One region of the Mucilaginibacter sediminis genome, then DNA from elsewhere that is predicted to be linked to it. Evidence: riboswitches for the same ligand, from Rfam matches in the RefSeq annotation. Region 1 holds a riboswitch; the other holds the start of a gene.
What was found. A riboswitch is a leader RNA that binds a small molecule or an ion and turns the genes downstream of it on or off. The one in region 1 is predicted to bind S-adenosylmethionine.
Positions count from the first base shown of each region.

Region 1 (7,901 bases):
GTTATAACCGGGCTGTAAGCGTTATATTTAAGATAGGTATTGCCTTCATATTCGGCCTCGTTGCCATAAATACAATTTACACTTGCCAAATCGGGGTAAAAATTGGCGCCGGCTATCAGGCTCCAGTGGCCATCATACTCCGATAGAAAGGCATAGCCTTTGGCATAATTGTATAGCATGTATTCGCGCCACTCATACCGGGTTGCCCCCTCCTTCTTTTCCAGGTAGGCAATCAGCTTGTACTCCACACCTTTTAATGTACCTGTAGTGCCTAACGGCATAACAGGCTTAAATTTTAAAACGTGAATTTTCTGCTCAACATAAGGCCTGCCCGCATCATTAAAAAGCAGGTAAGACCGGCATTGCGGGCAAACTACAGCCTCACAGCCTATCTGATCATACAAAGTAATACTGTGCTGGCAACCGGGGCAGGTTATTTCGCTCGAAAAAGGGAACGCTTTGGGGTTTAGTGTAGCTGCCATATTACCTTTTTACTTCGTTTTTCTGTATTTCCACGCCTTCAAAAAAAGCGATAACACCCTGGTAAATAGCGCGTGCCTTATCGTCGTTCTGTTTTTGATAGTTGGATAAAAACACATCAAAAGTGGCCATACCATACTCTGGCCAGGTATGGATAGACATATGCGATTCGGTTAAGCAGACCACAGCCGTAAAGCCGCCGCCATCAAAATCGTGGTAAACTTCGCCAACTTTGGTTAGCTGATAGGTATCGATGAGCTGATTAAACAACTGCCTGCAGGCCGCACTTGATTGTAACAGGTTAGGTTTATCGGTACTGAATTCAGATAATAAATGTAATCCGGGTTTATAAGGCATCAAGGTTATTCATTTTCGGGAATAAATATATAAAAATTATTTGATGGGAATATGGGCGAGGCGAAAAACAAGTATGGCGGAGCCTCGCCGGGGTGAGTCGTGACTAGCGTTCAAAACCGGCGTTCCCCCCTTCCCATTTCATGACAATTAAATTATATAATGTCTATGTATTTAGTAGATATATATTATACATTTGCATCATCAAACAGTTCTTTAATTTAATTATCAAGAAAGACGGAGGGAAAGGCCCTATGATGTCTTAGCAACCTGTAAGCCCAATTGTTATAAAGGTGCTAATTCCTGTCCGCTATTAATTCGCGGAAAAGATAATGTATGTTACGTTACCGGCAGCTTTATAGCTGCACTCATCATATCGTTATCGTCCAAATTTCTTGTTTAATTAAGTTTCAGCGCTTTTAATCCTGCATTAAATGCAGTTAAAAATTTACGTTATGAAAATTAAACAGCTACTCATCACCTGCTCATTATTAATAAGCGGCTATTTGGCCGGGGCGCAAACCGTAACGCCGGCTCCCCTACCCGTATCAACTGATCGCGGTTATATCGTTAAAACCGGCGATCAGGCTCCCGACGATTTTAAACTGGTGCTTGCCGATGGCACCCAAACTTCATTAAAACAGCTTCGGGGTAAGGTAGTTATCCTACAATTTACCGCCAGCTGGTGTAGCGTATGCCGCCAGGAAATGCCCCACCTTGAAAAAGATGTATGGCAGGCCTATAAAAACAAAGGCCTGGTACTTATCGGGGTCGACAGGGATGAGCCGCTTGAAAAAGTGCAGCATTTTCAGCAGGAAATGAATATCAGCTACCCGCTGGCGCTTGATCCTGGTGCTGATATTTTTGGTCGATTTGCCAACAAAAAAAGTGGTGTAACCCGCAACGTGGTTATTGATAAAGACGGCAAAATTGTATACCTCACCCGCCTTTATGATACCCAGGAGTTTGCATCGATGCTAAAAGTAGTTGATGCATTGGTGAACAATAAAACTGCATCTGTAAACTAAAGCTTAAAGCAGAATGCTAAAAGCTAAATTGATTTAGGTTCATCAAATCTGTTTGTGATGTTAATTACCCGGCAATCGATGTTCAGGACACTCTTAATATTAAATTGCCCAAACTACTATCTATATATCAAATTGTTATGAAAACAACAAGAACACCTTTTCCAAGCGTATTCCCTGCCAGTAAATTCGTACCGTTCTTCTCCGCTTCTGTTTACCTGTATATGCAGGGTATGCGTTGTTGCTGTTAAATAACAGCAACGGTTATTAGCCCTGGGTCCCCTGCTGCAGCTGGCCGCCTCTGCTTATAACCAATACAATCAACAATCATTTACCGGTACTATAAATTCAACAGCGGGCATTGCTATGCCCAAAATATTGTTGGCTGGCTTTGCTGTACTGGCAATAAAAACTATTAATCATTAACTATCATGTTAAAAAACTACAAATTTTTACTGGCAATCCTGTTGCCTTTTTTTCTCATCCAAACAGTTGCAGCGCAATCTGTTAAAATAAGCGGTACGGTAACCGCTAAATCCGATGGCTTGCCCCTACCCGGTGTAAGTGTAGCTGTTAAAGGCACCACCAATGGTGCACAAACCGACACCAACGGCAAATTCAGCCTGAACGCCAATATTAACGATGTGCTTAAAGTGTCCTATCTCGGTTTTGCAACGCAGGAAATTACGGTTAAACAAGCCGAAACCAACCTGCAAATTGTGCTGCAGGATGCCCCCAACTCGCTTAACGAGGTGGTGATAACAGCGCTCAATATCTCAAAAGATAAAAAGACCTTGGGCTATTCGGTTCAGGGTTTAAAATCAAAAGATATCTCGGAGGCTAAGGAAACCAACCTGGTGAATGCGCTGGCAGGTAAAATTGCCGGTGTACAGGTTACCAACAGCCAGGGGGATATGGGTTCGTCGCGCATCATTATCCGTGGCGAAACCTCGATAGGAAACAACAATCAACCTTTATTTGTGGTTGATGGCGTCATTGTAGATAACAGCCAGTTTTTAGGCACCAATGGTTCAAGGGATTTTGCCAACGCCATAGCCGATCTTAACTCCGAGGATATCGAATCGGTAAGTGTGCTTAAGGGGCCAAACGCGGCGGCACTTTACGGCTACCGGGCCGCGGCGGGTGTTATCCTCATTAAAACCAAAACAGGTAAAGGCACAAAAGGGCTTGGCGTTACCATCAACTCCAACACCAGCTTCTCTACCGTAAACATTCTGCCCGATTACCAGAACGAATACGGACAGGGATCAAACGGCAAGTTTAGCTATGTAGACGGCAAAGGCGGCGGCGTTAACGATGGCGTTGACGAAAGCTGGGGCCCCGCTTTGGATGGATCGCTTATTCCGCAGTTTTACTCCAACGGCCAGGCTGTTCCGTTTGTAGCCCATCCGGATAATGTAAAAAACTTTTTTAATACGGGCGTTACCTTAAATAACGGCGTAGCACTGGCAGGCAGCAGCGATAAGGCCGACTACCGCCTGTCGTACAATAACCTGCACCAAACGGGTATTGTTCCTAACACCTCGCAGGGCCGTAACTCGTTTTTATTAAACTCCACCTTCAAGCTTAGCCCTAAATTAACGGTTACTACCATTGCCAATTATATTAAAGACGACGCCGATAACCTGCCCGGCGCCGGTGGCAGGCGTGCAACCAGCACCATGTTACAGTTTACATGGTTTGGCCGCCAGGTTGATATCAGCCAGCTTAAAAATTATAAAGATGCAAACGGGAACACCTTTAACTGGAACAACAGCTACTATAGTAACCCTTACTGGCTGGCTTATGAAAACACGGTAGGGCAACACAAAAACCGCATTATAGGAAGTGTGGAGCTGAATTATAAGATCATTGAAGGCTTATCGGCCAATTTCCGCACCGGGACTGATTATTATAACGACAGGCGCAAAATTAAAGTAGCTTACGGAACCAACGGCACCCCATTCGGGTCATACGAAGAAGACGCTTACACGGTAAACGAAACCAATACCGAAGCCAGGCTGCAATACACTAAAAAGCTGAATAACGATTTCTCGTTAGATGTTTTGGGCGGTGGCAACATCAGCACCATATTAAATGAGCAAAACGACCAGGTGGCACCTAAACTGGCGGTAGCGGGCTTGTACACATTAAGTAACTCGCGCGATCCGCTGGTATCATCCAATTACTATGGCAAGCTTAAAACTTACAGCTACTTTGCATCGGCACAAATAGGTTTTAAAAACTACGCCTTTATTAACCTTACCGGCCGTAACGATTGGTCGTCGACCCTGCCTGCGGCCAACCTATCCTACTTTTACCCTTCGGTTAACGGCAGTTTGATACTATCAGAGGCGCTTGATATTAAAAGCGACATTTTAACCTACGCCAAATTACGCGGGGGATGGTCGAAAGTGGGTAAGGCAACAACCCCTTACCAACTCATCAATTACTACAATTTCACCGCTCCTTTTGGTTCAAACCCGCAGCAAAGCCTGGGCACTGTTGATTTAAACAGCAAGCTGAAACCGGAAACCACCACATCGGCCGAGGCCGGTTTTGAGCTGGGCTTTTTCCAGGACAGGGTTCACCTGGACGTAAGCGCCTACAATACCAATAGTATAAACCAGATTGTTACCGTTGATGTAAGCCCATCAACCGGATACAGCCAAAAACTGATCAATGGCGGCAGCATCAACAATAAGGGCATCGAGGTACAATTGGGATTAACGCCCGTCAAATCAAAAGAATTTACGTGGAATATTACCACCAACTACTCACTTAACCGCAGTAAAGTAGTTAAGCTGGATGATGAAGGCCGCCTGCAAAGCATCATTTTAGGAAGCGACCGTACCGTACAGGTATTGGCAGCCCTTGGCCAGCCTTATGGCACCCTATATGGCAACGCCTACACCCGCGATGCATCCGGGCAAATTGTAATAGGCGCCAATGGTACCCCGGTTATCAATCCAACCAAACAATACCTGGGCAAATTTACACCTAACTGGCTGGGCAGCATCAATAACAGCTTTACCTACAAACGCATAAACCTTGGTTTCCTTGTTGATGCCAGGTTTGGCGGGTCTATCTATTCAAACACCAACCGCACAGGTACCTATACCGGCGTGTTGGCCTCAACCCTGCCGGGGCGCGGGGCGGCAAATGGCGGTATCAGCTATTATTATCCGGGCAATAATGCATCAGCAGGTGCGGTACAGGTAAGCGGCAGCGCGCCCGCAGGTGTAACCGTGTACAACGATGGTATGATATTTAAAGGCGTAAAAGCCGATGGTACTGCCAATACTACCATACTACCTGCCCAATCATATTACAAAGGGTTTACCAATGTTGATGAAGCTTTTGTTTACGATGCATCGTACATTAAACTGCGCGAGGTTAAACTGGGTTACACTTTCCCTTCAAACTGGGTAAAAAGCGTTGGCCTGCAATCGGCAACCTTATCTGTGGTTGGCCGCAACTTGTGGATAATCCACAAAAACGCGCCAAACATCGATCCTGAAACTGCCTTTAACAACGGCAATGGCCAGGGCCTGGAAGACCTTACCCTGCCAACCGTACGCAACATAGGCTTTAACATCAACCTTAAATTTTAATAACCATGAAACTTAAATATATAACCCTCATATTATCAGGCGCGCTGTTGTTATCGGCAGCATCGTGCAAAAAAGACTTGGTAAAAATCAACCAGAACCCTAACAACTCGCAAACGGCACAGCCCGATTACCTGCTCACGGCAGCAAGCAAGGTTACTGCCGATACCTATTGGGGCACAGCCAATAACATGGACGCCAGCCTGCTGTTTGTACAATACTGGGCCAAAATTCAATATACCGATCCCGACAGGTATATATACAGCAACAGCGCTTTCCAGGAGCTGTGGACGGTAGGTTATTCAAAAAGTATAGTTAACCTTAACCAGATCATTAAACTGGGCGACGCGCAGGGAAATACCAACTACAAAGGTGTAGCGCTGGTATTGCGTTCATGGGTATTTACTTTGCTTACCGAGGCATACGGCAATATCCCTTACAAGCAGGCAGCCAATATCGATCAGTACCTCACCCCGGCTTATGACACCCAAAAGGATGTTTATTTTGCCCTGCTTGATGATTTAAAAGCCGCCCAAGCCGCGCTTGACCCCTCAGGAAAAGCCATTGCCGGCGATGTTATCTATGGCAACAATATTGCCTTGTGGAAAAAGTTTGCCAACTCGTTGCGCCTGCGCATTGCGTTAAGGATTGCAGATAGGGAGCCCGCGAAAGCCAAACAGGTTTTGGCCGATATACAAACCGAGGGCGGCAGCTTTATAAGCGCCAATACCGAAACCGCGCAGTTTACCTATGTAGATTCGCCGAACCAAAACCCCATCAGCAATTTATTTGATACCCGCGACGATTACCGCATCAGCAAAACTATTGTCGATAAGTTGTTTGCGCTGAATGATCCGCGCTTGCCGGTGTACGCCAGCAAAACCAAGGATGCCACACCGCAAACTTACGTGGGTATACCCAACGGCCTGCTGGTTGGCGATGCCAGCAACCTGGGCTTCACCAAAACATCAAAACCGGGAACTTACTTTTTAGCACCGCACGCACCCGCGGTGATCATCAGCTATGCTGAAACCTTGTTTGACCAGGCCGAAGCCGTAGCACGCGGTTTTATTGCCGGGGATGCGGCCGGCTTATACAAACAGGCTGTAACTGCTTCATTAAAACAATACAGCATTGCCGATGCGGACATTGCTACTTACACCGCCCTGCCAGCTGTACAATACGATGCCACCAATTACAAAAAATCAATTGGCGAGCAAAAATGGATAGCCCTTTTTGGCCAGGGACTGGAAGCCTTCACCGAGTGGCGCAGGCTTGATTACCCGCAGCTGCAGCCAGCTGTAGCGGGTACGCTAAACGGTAAACTGTCGGTAAGGTTTATTTACCCCGGCACAGAGCAATCGTTAAACGGCGCCAACTACAAGGCGGCGGTAGCCAGCCAGGGTGCTGACGTGCTGACAACCAAACTATGGTTTGATGTAAATTAAAAATGATAAATGGCCATGTTTGGGGTTGATACCCGGCATGGCCGCTTTTAAAGCCGAAAGCAGAATGCTAAAAGCTTAAAGCTGATTTGCTTTAAGTGGCATTAATTGATAGGCATTGTAAAAAAGGCGGAGTGGCCGAGTGGTTCAGGCGGGGGTCTGCAAAACCCTTTACGGCGGTTCGAATCCGCCCTCACGCCTCCGGGTTTAACCTTAAAAATAGGCTATGAAAAAGCTGATTGTACTATTATTAACTGTTGTATTTTATTTGGGAGGATTAAAGCAGGGCAGGGCGCAGGTTACAGCCGCGAGGCCGCGTATACTGGTAGTTATGGCGCATCCCGATGATGAGAGTACATTTTCGGTAACGCTATACAAAATTGCCAAAGAGCAGCATGGCATTGTCGACCTTTTTGTAATAACCAACGGTGAAGCCGGCTACAAATATGCCACCCTGGCCGAAACCTATTACGGCATTGAGCTAACCGATGAGAAAACCGGCCGCGCCAACCTGCCACGCATCCGCAAGCGCGAACTGGTAAACGCCGGCCACATTTTGGGCGTAAACGAATATTATTTCATCGATCAAAAAGATGCCCACTATACTTCAAACGAAAAGGAACCGCTGGATACCAGCTGGAATGTCAATACGGTAAATAACCGCCTGCGCCAGGTTTTAACCAGCAATCATTACGACTTTATATTTACCCTGTTGCCCGAAACAGGCACCCATGGCGCACATAAAGCCGCCGCGCTGATTGCCTTAAATGCCATAACCACATTGCCTGCCGATAACAGGCCGGTTATTTTAGGTGCGGCTACCTGCAACAAGGCCGATACCGTTACCCGGTTCAAGGGCGACAGCAGCTATGCGCAAACCATGCCGTTGACGGATACGGCAAATTTTAAGGTAGACCGCACCGCATCCTTCAGCTACAAAAACAGGGTAAACTACAAAGTAATAGCCAACTGGGAAATTGCCGAGC
Region 1 is NZ_CP170602.1:3,770,651-3,778,551, forward strand. It holds gene ACFGVS_RS15370 (DUF4178 domain-containing protein) at 1-482, opposite strand, end outside; gene ACFGVS_RS15375 (S-adenosylmethionine decarboxylase family protein) at 484-837, opposite strand; SAM riboswitch class I at 1,057-1,170, shown strand; gene ACFGVS_RS15380 (peroxiredoxin family protein) at 1,290-1,862, shown strand; gene ACFGVS_RS15385 (SusC/RagA family TonB-linked outer membrane protein) at 2,291-5,473, shown strand; gene ACFGVS_RS15390 (SusD/RagB family nutrient-binding outer membrane lipoprotein) at 5,479-6,918, shown strand; tRNA gene ACFGVS_RS15395 (tRNA-Cys) at 7,044-7,116, shown strand; gene ACFGVS_RS15400 (PIG-L family deacetylase) at 7,142-7,901, shown strand, end outside.

Region 2 (7,901 bases), 2.7 Mb from region 1:
GAAGCCAGCTATCGTCCATCGTAACTTTACCAAGATCGTTCACATCAGCGTACGTAAAATCGCTGTTTTCGGCAATTTCCAGCACTTCTTTACCATCCGCATCGCTTATAAATTCACCATCGGCATTAAGCAGTTTAAGCGCGTTCCATTGTTTAGGGTTGTGGCTTGCGGTTAAAATAATGCCGCCTGCTGCCTGCTCGCCTGTAACTGCAACTTCAACAGTTGGCGTGGTTGAAAGGCCAAGGTCAATTACATCTATGCCAAGGCCTTGTAAGGTACCTATTACCAGGTTATTAACCATGGCGCCCGATATGCGGGCATCGCGGCCTATCACAATTTTTTTGATTCCCGATTTTTCTACTGCCCAGGAGCCATAAGCCGACGTAAATTTTACAATATCCAGCGGTGTTAAACCATCGCCGGCGGCACCACCAATGGTACCGCGTATCCCCGAAATTGATTTTATAAGTGTCAAAATTGTATTTGTTTTTGTTGGACAAAAGTAAAATATTTAAACGACAGGCTTGTACAATTTATATTTTTCTGCAAACGTTTGCTCAGTAAAAAAGGCCTCAAACAACTTCAAAAAACTATTTTATAACTATTTGCTTCTTTTACCATAGGTAACGCCGTTTAGCTTTTATCTGTATATAGCTGGTAAAACATGAGTCTTTTATCTGTAATTAGCCGCCTGCTATAAAACTTGTTTAAAGTATTTGATAACTTTGGGGCTTTACTATAAAATTCATCAATGCCTGATTACATCTTACAACTCGACCGGCATTTATTTTATTTCATCAACCACGACCTGACTAATCCGTTCTTTGATCTGGTTATGCCCTGGTTTCGTAATCCTAAATTCTGGATTCCGCTGTATATTTTCATTATTGTTTTTTCTTTATGGCGATATAAAAAAGTGGGCGCTATAATCATCGTCCTGTTAGCAACAACTGCTGGCTTTGCCGATTTTACGAGCGCTACGCTCATCAAGCACCAGGTACAAAGGCTTCGCCCCTGCCGCGATCCGGTAGTTGGTTTAACCGATATTAACCGCATTCCATGCGGTACGGGTTACAGCTTCCCGTCAACCCATGCAACAGATCATTTTGCCATGGCTATATTTTTATGCCTTGTTTTTGGCAAAAAATGGCGCTGGGTATGGTTTGCTGCAATTTTTTGGGCCGCGCTGGTGTCATTTGCCCAGGTGTATGTGGGAGTGCATTTTCCTGTTGATGTAATTTGCGGGGCTATTTATGGCTCGCTTGTAGGGATGCTGTTTGCCTTTATTTTTAAAAGAATACAACCTGCCTTTTAATGGAGATCTGGAAAGTTTTACTATTGTTTTTAAGCGCCTCATTTGGTGGTTTATCTGTTTTTTTATTCAGGGGCGATAATCATAAAATGCTCAAGCTTGTGTTGTCTTTCAGCGGGGCATACCTGTTTGGCATAACCGTTTTGCATTTAATACCTGATGCTTACCACGGCAATGATAATTATGTGGGCGTATTTATCCTGATCGGGTTTCTTTTCCAGATTGTTTTAGAGCTATTTTCTGACGGCATTGAGCATGGCCACATGCACAAACACCAGCACGACCTGGTGGTTTTTCCGGTAGGTATTATGGTAAGCCTTTGCCTGCACGCTTTTTTAGAGGGCATGCCATTGGCGCAAGGTAACCAGGATCAGTTGGTTTATGGCATAGCATTGCACCATATACCGGCCGCATTTGCTTTAGGCACCGTGCTGCTTACCAACAAGCAAGGCCGTAATAAAACCGTGTTTTTCATTTTGTTATTTGCCGTAATGGCGCCGGCCGGATACTTTTTTAGCAATACATTAAGCACCGGCAACATTGGTAACCTGCAGCATTACTTTAACCGGATAATGGGTATGGTTATTGGTATATTCCTGCACATATCCACCACAATTTTATTTGAATCAAGTGCCGATCATAAATTCAATTTACGAAAAATGGGGGCTGTGCTTTTGGGTGTCGCTATTGCGTTGGCCGGAAGCTCCCTAACCGATTAAGCCCCCTAACCCCCTAAAGGGGGAACCATAGTTGAAAATTCAAATTAGTAATTCAAAAAGTTCCCCCTTCAGGGGGTTAAGGGGCTTAGGGGTTAATTAATGCTCTTTAACATTTTGATATACAATTCAATCCCCTCCTTTATCTCATCTATATATACAAACTCATCAGCGGTGTGTGACCTTGCCGAATCGCCAGGGCCAACTTTGACGGATGGGATATCCAGCAACGACTGATCTGAAGTAGTTGGAGAGCCATAAGTTGTACGGCCCAAAGCTAAACCTGCCTGCACAATAGCATGCTCTTTGGGAATTGATGATGGTTTTAAGCGGATAGATCTTGGCTTTACATCGCAGCTTACATGCTGGCGGATGATTTCCAGAACCTCCTCATTTCGGTAGGCATCGGTAACCCGAACATCAACAGTAAACACACAACTTGCCGGCACCACATTATGCTGCGAACCTGCGTTGATAATAGTAACCGACATTTTGATCGGCCCAAAAACTTCCGATTCTTTAGGGAACTTAAAGCTGCGGAACCACTCAATATCTGTTAGCGCTTTATAGATAGCGTTATCACCTTCTTCGCGGGCTGCATGGCCGGCTCGGCCATGAGCGGTACAATCCAGCACCATTAAACCACGTTCGGCAATGGCCAGCTGCATTAGTGTAGGCTCGCCTACTATTCCGAAATCAAGCTTACCCAGTTCGGGGATAATCAATTCAAGTCCGTTTACGCCAGAGATCTCCTCTTCGGCAGTGGTCGCCAGGCAAAAATTATATTTCAGGTTTTCCCTGTCATGAAAATAAAGAAATACCACTATCAACGATACCAGGCACCCGCCGGCATCATTGCTGCCCAGGCCAAATAGCTTACCATCTTCAATCCTGGCATCATATGGGTCGCGTGTGTAACCAGAGTTAGGTTTCACGGTATCGTGATGTGAGTTGAGCAGTATTGTTGGCTTTGCCGGATCAAAATGCCTGTTCCAGGCCCAGATATTGTTAAGCTTGCGATGGGTGGTTACACCGTGTTGTTGTAAAAACTCGTTAATCAGATCTGCGGTGCGGTCTTCTTCTTTACTGAATGATGGTATAGATATCAGCTGCTGCAATAATGTAACTGCCAACTGGTATAAATTGTTGCTATCGGTCATAGATGTCGGGATAATTCCCATGAATGTTATGCGGGCAAAATTAATAACTTTTTATGTAACGATACTGATAAACGAATGGTATTAATATTCGGGTTTAAATTAAAATTGTAGTTTTGAAATTCAATCTATTTATCCAAAACAATGAAAAAAACATCAATCTTATCTATCCTGTTTTTAATGCTGATGGCAGGCACTTCCTATGCCCAGCAAACCAGTAACTACAACAAAAACGGTTACAAGCTTACCTTTATCAACTATGATAATACGCTTGATACCGCATTGAAAACCAAACTGATAAACACGTTTTATAAAGTATATCCTGAGCTGGCAAATGCCTACAACAAAAAAACACTGAAAGCAGTTACCATGATTATAGATACCAGCTACAAAGGCGTTGCCGAAACTGCAAACGGCATTGTTACCATAAGTTCGCGCTGGATGCACCAACGCCCGGAAGACATTGATGTAGTAACTCACGAAGTAATGCACATTGTACAGGATTATGGCCAAAGCACCGGCCCGGGCTGGTTAACAGAAGGTATTGCCGATTATGCCCGGTTTAAATTTGGCGTTAATAATCCGGCAGCAAACTGGTCGTTACCGGCATACAAGACCACTCAAAATTATGATAACAGTTACCGCGTTACCGCGCGTTTCCTGGCGTGGCTGGAAAAAAGCAAGCCTGGAATTGTGAAAACTTTCGATGGCAAAATGCGCGACCATACTTTTACCGACGATACCTGGAAACAGCAAACCGGCAAAACGCTGGATGAACTTTGGAAAGATTATTCAGCAAACCCAACTGTCTGAAATCAGAATTAACAGAATGAACCTCTGTCTAAACCGGAATTTGTCGAATTATTTGAATTTCCAGAATTTTGAAAATTTAAATAATTCCTTAATTCGACAAACTCCCGTTTAAAAAAACATTTGCATATACAGGTTGTTTAAGCAGGCGAAAGGGTAAGTAACATCTACCCTTTCACCTTTTAATAAAAATAAAATTTGGTATTTAAATAAATATCCGCTTATCTTTGAAGCATTATTTGGTAGCAATACCATAGTCAATCAATTCTCCGCATAGTTCGGGTATTGATTTATAAAGAAGCGGCGAGAGATCAGGCTCACTGACCCGCTGGCAACCCTTCAATTTTGGAGAAGGTGCCAATTCCTGTCCCGGCAAATAACACCGGGGGATATAAATTTATAGCCATGAAAAGTTTTAATACAATTACTAAAAGCAACATTTTTAATACCCAAAACGGTAACATGCAACATATTAGCCCTTCTATCGGCAATATTTGTATGTGTTGCTGCTGTTGATGTTTAATACGTCCCTTTTTTCAATCCCTGAAAACATACGTGTTGTAAAACTGGTAAACATTTTATCAGCTTGCTAAAATCCATCTAAACAACAAAATTTAATTATAACCTTTCAAAATCTACAACTATGTCAGCCTTAAAATTCGAAACCTTACAATTACACGCCGGCCAGGAAGTTGATCCTACTACAGGCTCACGCGCGGTACCGCTTTACCAAACTACTTCGTACGTATTTAAAAGTGCCGAGCATGGTGCCAACCTGTTTGCACTAAAAGAGTTTGGCAATATTTATACCCGCTTAATGAACCCCACTACGGATGTGTTTGAAAAACGCATTGCCGCTTTAGAAGGTGGTGTTGCGGCTTTGGCCACTGCATCGGGCCAGGCTTCCCAGTTTATAGCGTTAAATAATATATTACAGGTTGGCGATAATTTTGTGAGCTCGCCATTCTTATATGGCGGCACTTACAACCAGTTTAAAGTAGCCTTTAAACGTTTGGGCATTGATGTGCGTTTTGCCAAAGACGATACCGCCGAAAGCCTTGAAGCTTTAATAGATGATAAAACCAAAGCCATTTACCTGGAAACTATAGGTAACCCTGGTTTTACAATTGCCGATTTTGATAAAGTTGGCGCGCTGGCAAAAAAATACGACTTGCCGCTTATTGTAGATAATACTTTTGGAGCAGGCGGCTATTTATTCCGTCCGTTGGAGCATGGCGCAAGCGTAGTAGTACAATCAACCACCAAATGGATTGGCGGCCATGGTACCAGCATTGGCGGTGTTATTATTGATGGCGGCACTTATAACTGGGGCAACGGAAAGTTTCCGCAGTTTACCGAGCCATCCGAAGGTTACCACGGGTTGGTTTTTGCAGATGTGTTTGGCATTGGCGGTCCGTTTGGCAACATTCAGTTTATTATTCGTGCACGTGTAGAAGGCTTGCGCGATTTTGGCCCTTCGCAATCGCCGTTTAACTCATGGCTCAACATCCAGGGATTGGAAACACTATCATTGCGGGTGCAACGCCATGTGGATAATACATTGGAACTGGCCAAATGGCTTGATCAGCATCCGCAGGTAGCATCAGTAAACTATCCGGGATTAGCATCATCCCCGTACCACGAATTAGCAAAAAAATACCTGAAAAATGGTTTCGGAGCGGTGTTGTCTTTCGAGATTGATGGCGATAAAGAAGCAGCGGGTAAATTAATTGATAACCTGAAGCTGGTAAGCCACCTGGCCAATGTGGGCGATGCTAAAACATTGATCATTCAGCCATCGGCAACAACACATCAGCAGCTATCAGATGAAGAACAGCTTTCGGCAGGCGTTACTCCAACATCGTTAAGGGTAGCGGTTGGTATTGAGCATATTGACGATATAAAAGCAGATTTTGAACAGGCATTTGCCAAAATAAAAGAGGCGCAAGCCGAATTAGCGTAGTGGTGAGTAGTGAGTGGTGAATGGTGAGTGAATAAAAAATTCACCACTCACTACTGCCCACTCACCACTATCAACCATGATAGAAGAATGAATACAGAAATATTTAAGTACACACAAACTTTTGAGCTGGAATCGGGCGAACAACTACAGCAACTGGAGATAGGCTTTCATACGTATGGCCGCTTAAACAAGGAGCGGGACAATGTGGTATGGGTATGCCACGCCCTGACAGCTAATGCCGATGTTTTTGATTGGTGGAAAGGTTTTGTGGGCACTGGAAATAAATTCAACCCGGAAGAACATTTTATAGTTTGTGCCAATATTTTGGGTTCGCCATACGGTACAACCAACCCTTTAAGCACGAATCCGGCAACTGGTTTGCCGTATTTTTTAACATTCCCGCAGTTTACTATCAGAGATATAGTAAAAGCACACCAGTTATTAGCCAGCCATTTGGGCATCGGCAATATTCATATCCTCATTGGTGGCTCATTGGGCGGCCAGCAGGCCATTGAGTGGGGTATTATTGAACCAAACCGTATCAAAAACCTTATTTTGATAGCCACCAACGCGCGTCATTCGCCATGGGGCATCGCGTTTAATGAGTCGCAGCGTTTGGCTTTAAGTGCCGACACGACCTTCAACAATAACACTATCGAAGGTGGGCAAAACGGCTTGAAGGCTGCCAGGAGCATAGCGCTGCTCTCCTACCGTACTTATAAAACTTATGGTATAACACAACAGGAGGAGGTTGATAGCAAAACCGATAATTTTAAGGCATCAACCTACCAGGATTACCAGGGCCAAAAGCTGGTGAACCGGTTTAATGCCTATAGCTATTGGTATTTAACTAAGGTGATGGATTCGCACAACGTGGGCCGTAACCGAAATGGTGTTGAGAAAGCACTAAGCCTTATCAAAGCCCGTACCCTGGTTATTGGCATCAAGTCGGACGTGTTATTTCCCATCGAAGAGCAGGAATACCTGTTCAGGCATATTCCCAAATCGGCCTTTGCCGAACTGGATTCGTTTTATGGCCACGATGGCTTTTTAATTGAAACAGAAGCATTAACAAATATTATCACATCGTTTTTTAAAACTGATGTAAAAGGAAAAATTATAGAATTGCAACGTACAGCGTAATGAGTAAAAAGTTAAGTATAGGATTATTTGGATTTGGCGTAGTTGGACAGGGGTTATATGATATCATCAAGACAAAAAATTTAAACATCGAAATTGTAAAATTTGCTATCAAGGATCCGCACAAAGAAAGGTCCCTGCCGGCAGATTTATTCACCACAGATAGAGACGAGTTGCTGAACAACCCAGAGATTAATACCATTGTAGAATTAATTAACGATACCGAGGCGGCTTTTGAAATAGTATCAAGAGCATTAAGCAGCGGAAAAAACGTGGTATCGGCCAGTAAAAAAATGATAGCGCTTCATTTGGAAGAGTTGATTGAGCTACAGCATACGCATGGCACGTCATTATTATACGAGGGCGCGGTTTGCGGTAGCATCCCTATTATCCGTAATCTGGAAGAGTATTATGATAATGAATTACTGCACTCTATAAGTGGAATTTTTAACGGATCATCTAATTATATTCTATCCAAGGGCTTTATTGAGGGGCTTGATTATGATAGCGCCTTAAAACAGGCGCAAGACCTTGGTTTTGCCGAGACCGACCCAACCAGCGATGTAGGTGGTTACGATGCCAAATATAAGCTGGTAATTGCTGCGGCACATGCCTATGGCGTTATAGTACAGCCAGATGAAGTTTTTAATTTAGGCATACAGAACCTTGCTGCCCAGGATTTACAATATGCCCGCGAAAAGAATCTGAAAATTAAACTGGTTCCGGTAGCTAAAGAATTGGACGATAGCAATGTGGCCATGTTTGTATTGCCTAAATTTGTTAACAGTACCGAATTTTTATAT
Region 2 is NZ_CP170602.1:1,110,023-1,117,923, forward strand. It holds gene glmM (phosphoglucosamine mutase) at 1-475, opposite strand, end outside; gene ACFGVS_RS04350 (phosphatase PAP2 family protein) at 752-1,315, shown strand; gene ACFGVS_RS04355 (ZIP family metal transporter) at 1,315-2,031, shown strand; gene ACFGVS_RS04360 (M20 family metallo-hydrolase) at 2,124-3,209, opposite strand; gene ACFGVS_RS04365 (basic secretory protein-like protein) at 3,330-3,998, shown strand; SAM riboswitch class I at 4,283-4,393, shown strand; gene ACFGVS_RS04370 (O-acetylhomoserine aminocarboxypropyltransferase/cysteine synthase family protein) at 4,639-5,958, shown strand; gene ACFGVS_RS04375 (homoserine O-acetyltransferase family protein) at 6,046-7,101, shown strand; gene ACFGVS_RS04380 (homoserine dehydrogenase) at 7,101-7,901, shown strand, end outside.
Region 2: linked by a shared signal. The riboswitch ahead of ACFGVS_RS04370 (O-acetylhomoserine aminocarboxypropyltransferase/cysteine synthase family protein) and the one ahead of ACFGVS_RS15380 (peroxiredoxin family protein) in region 1 are both predicted to bind S-adenosylmethionine.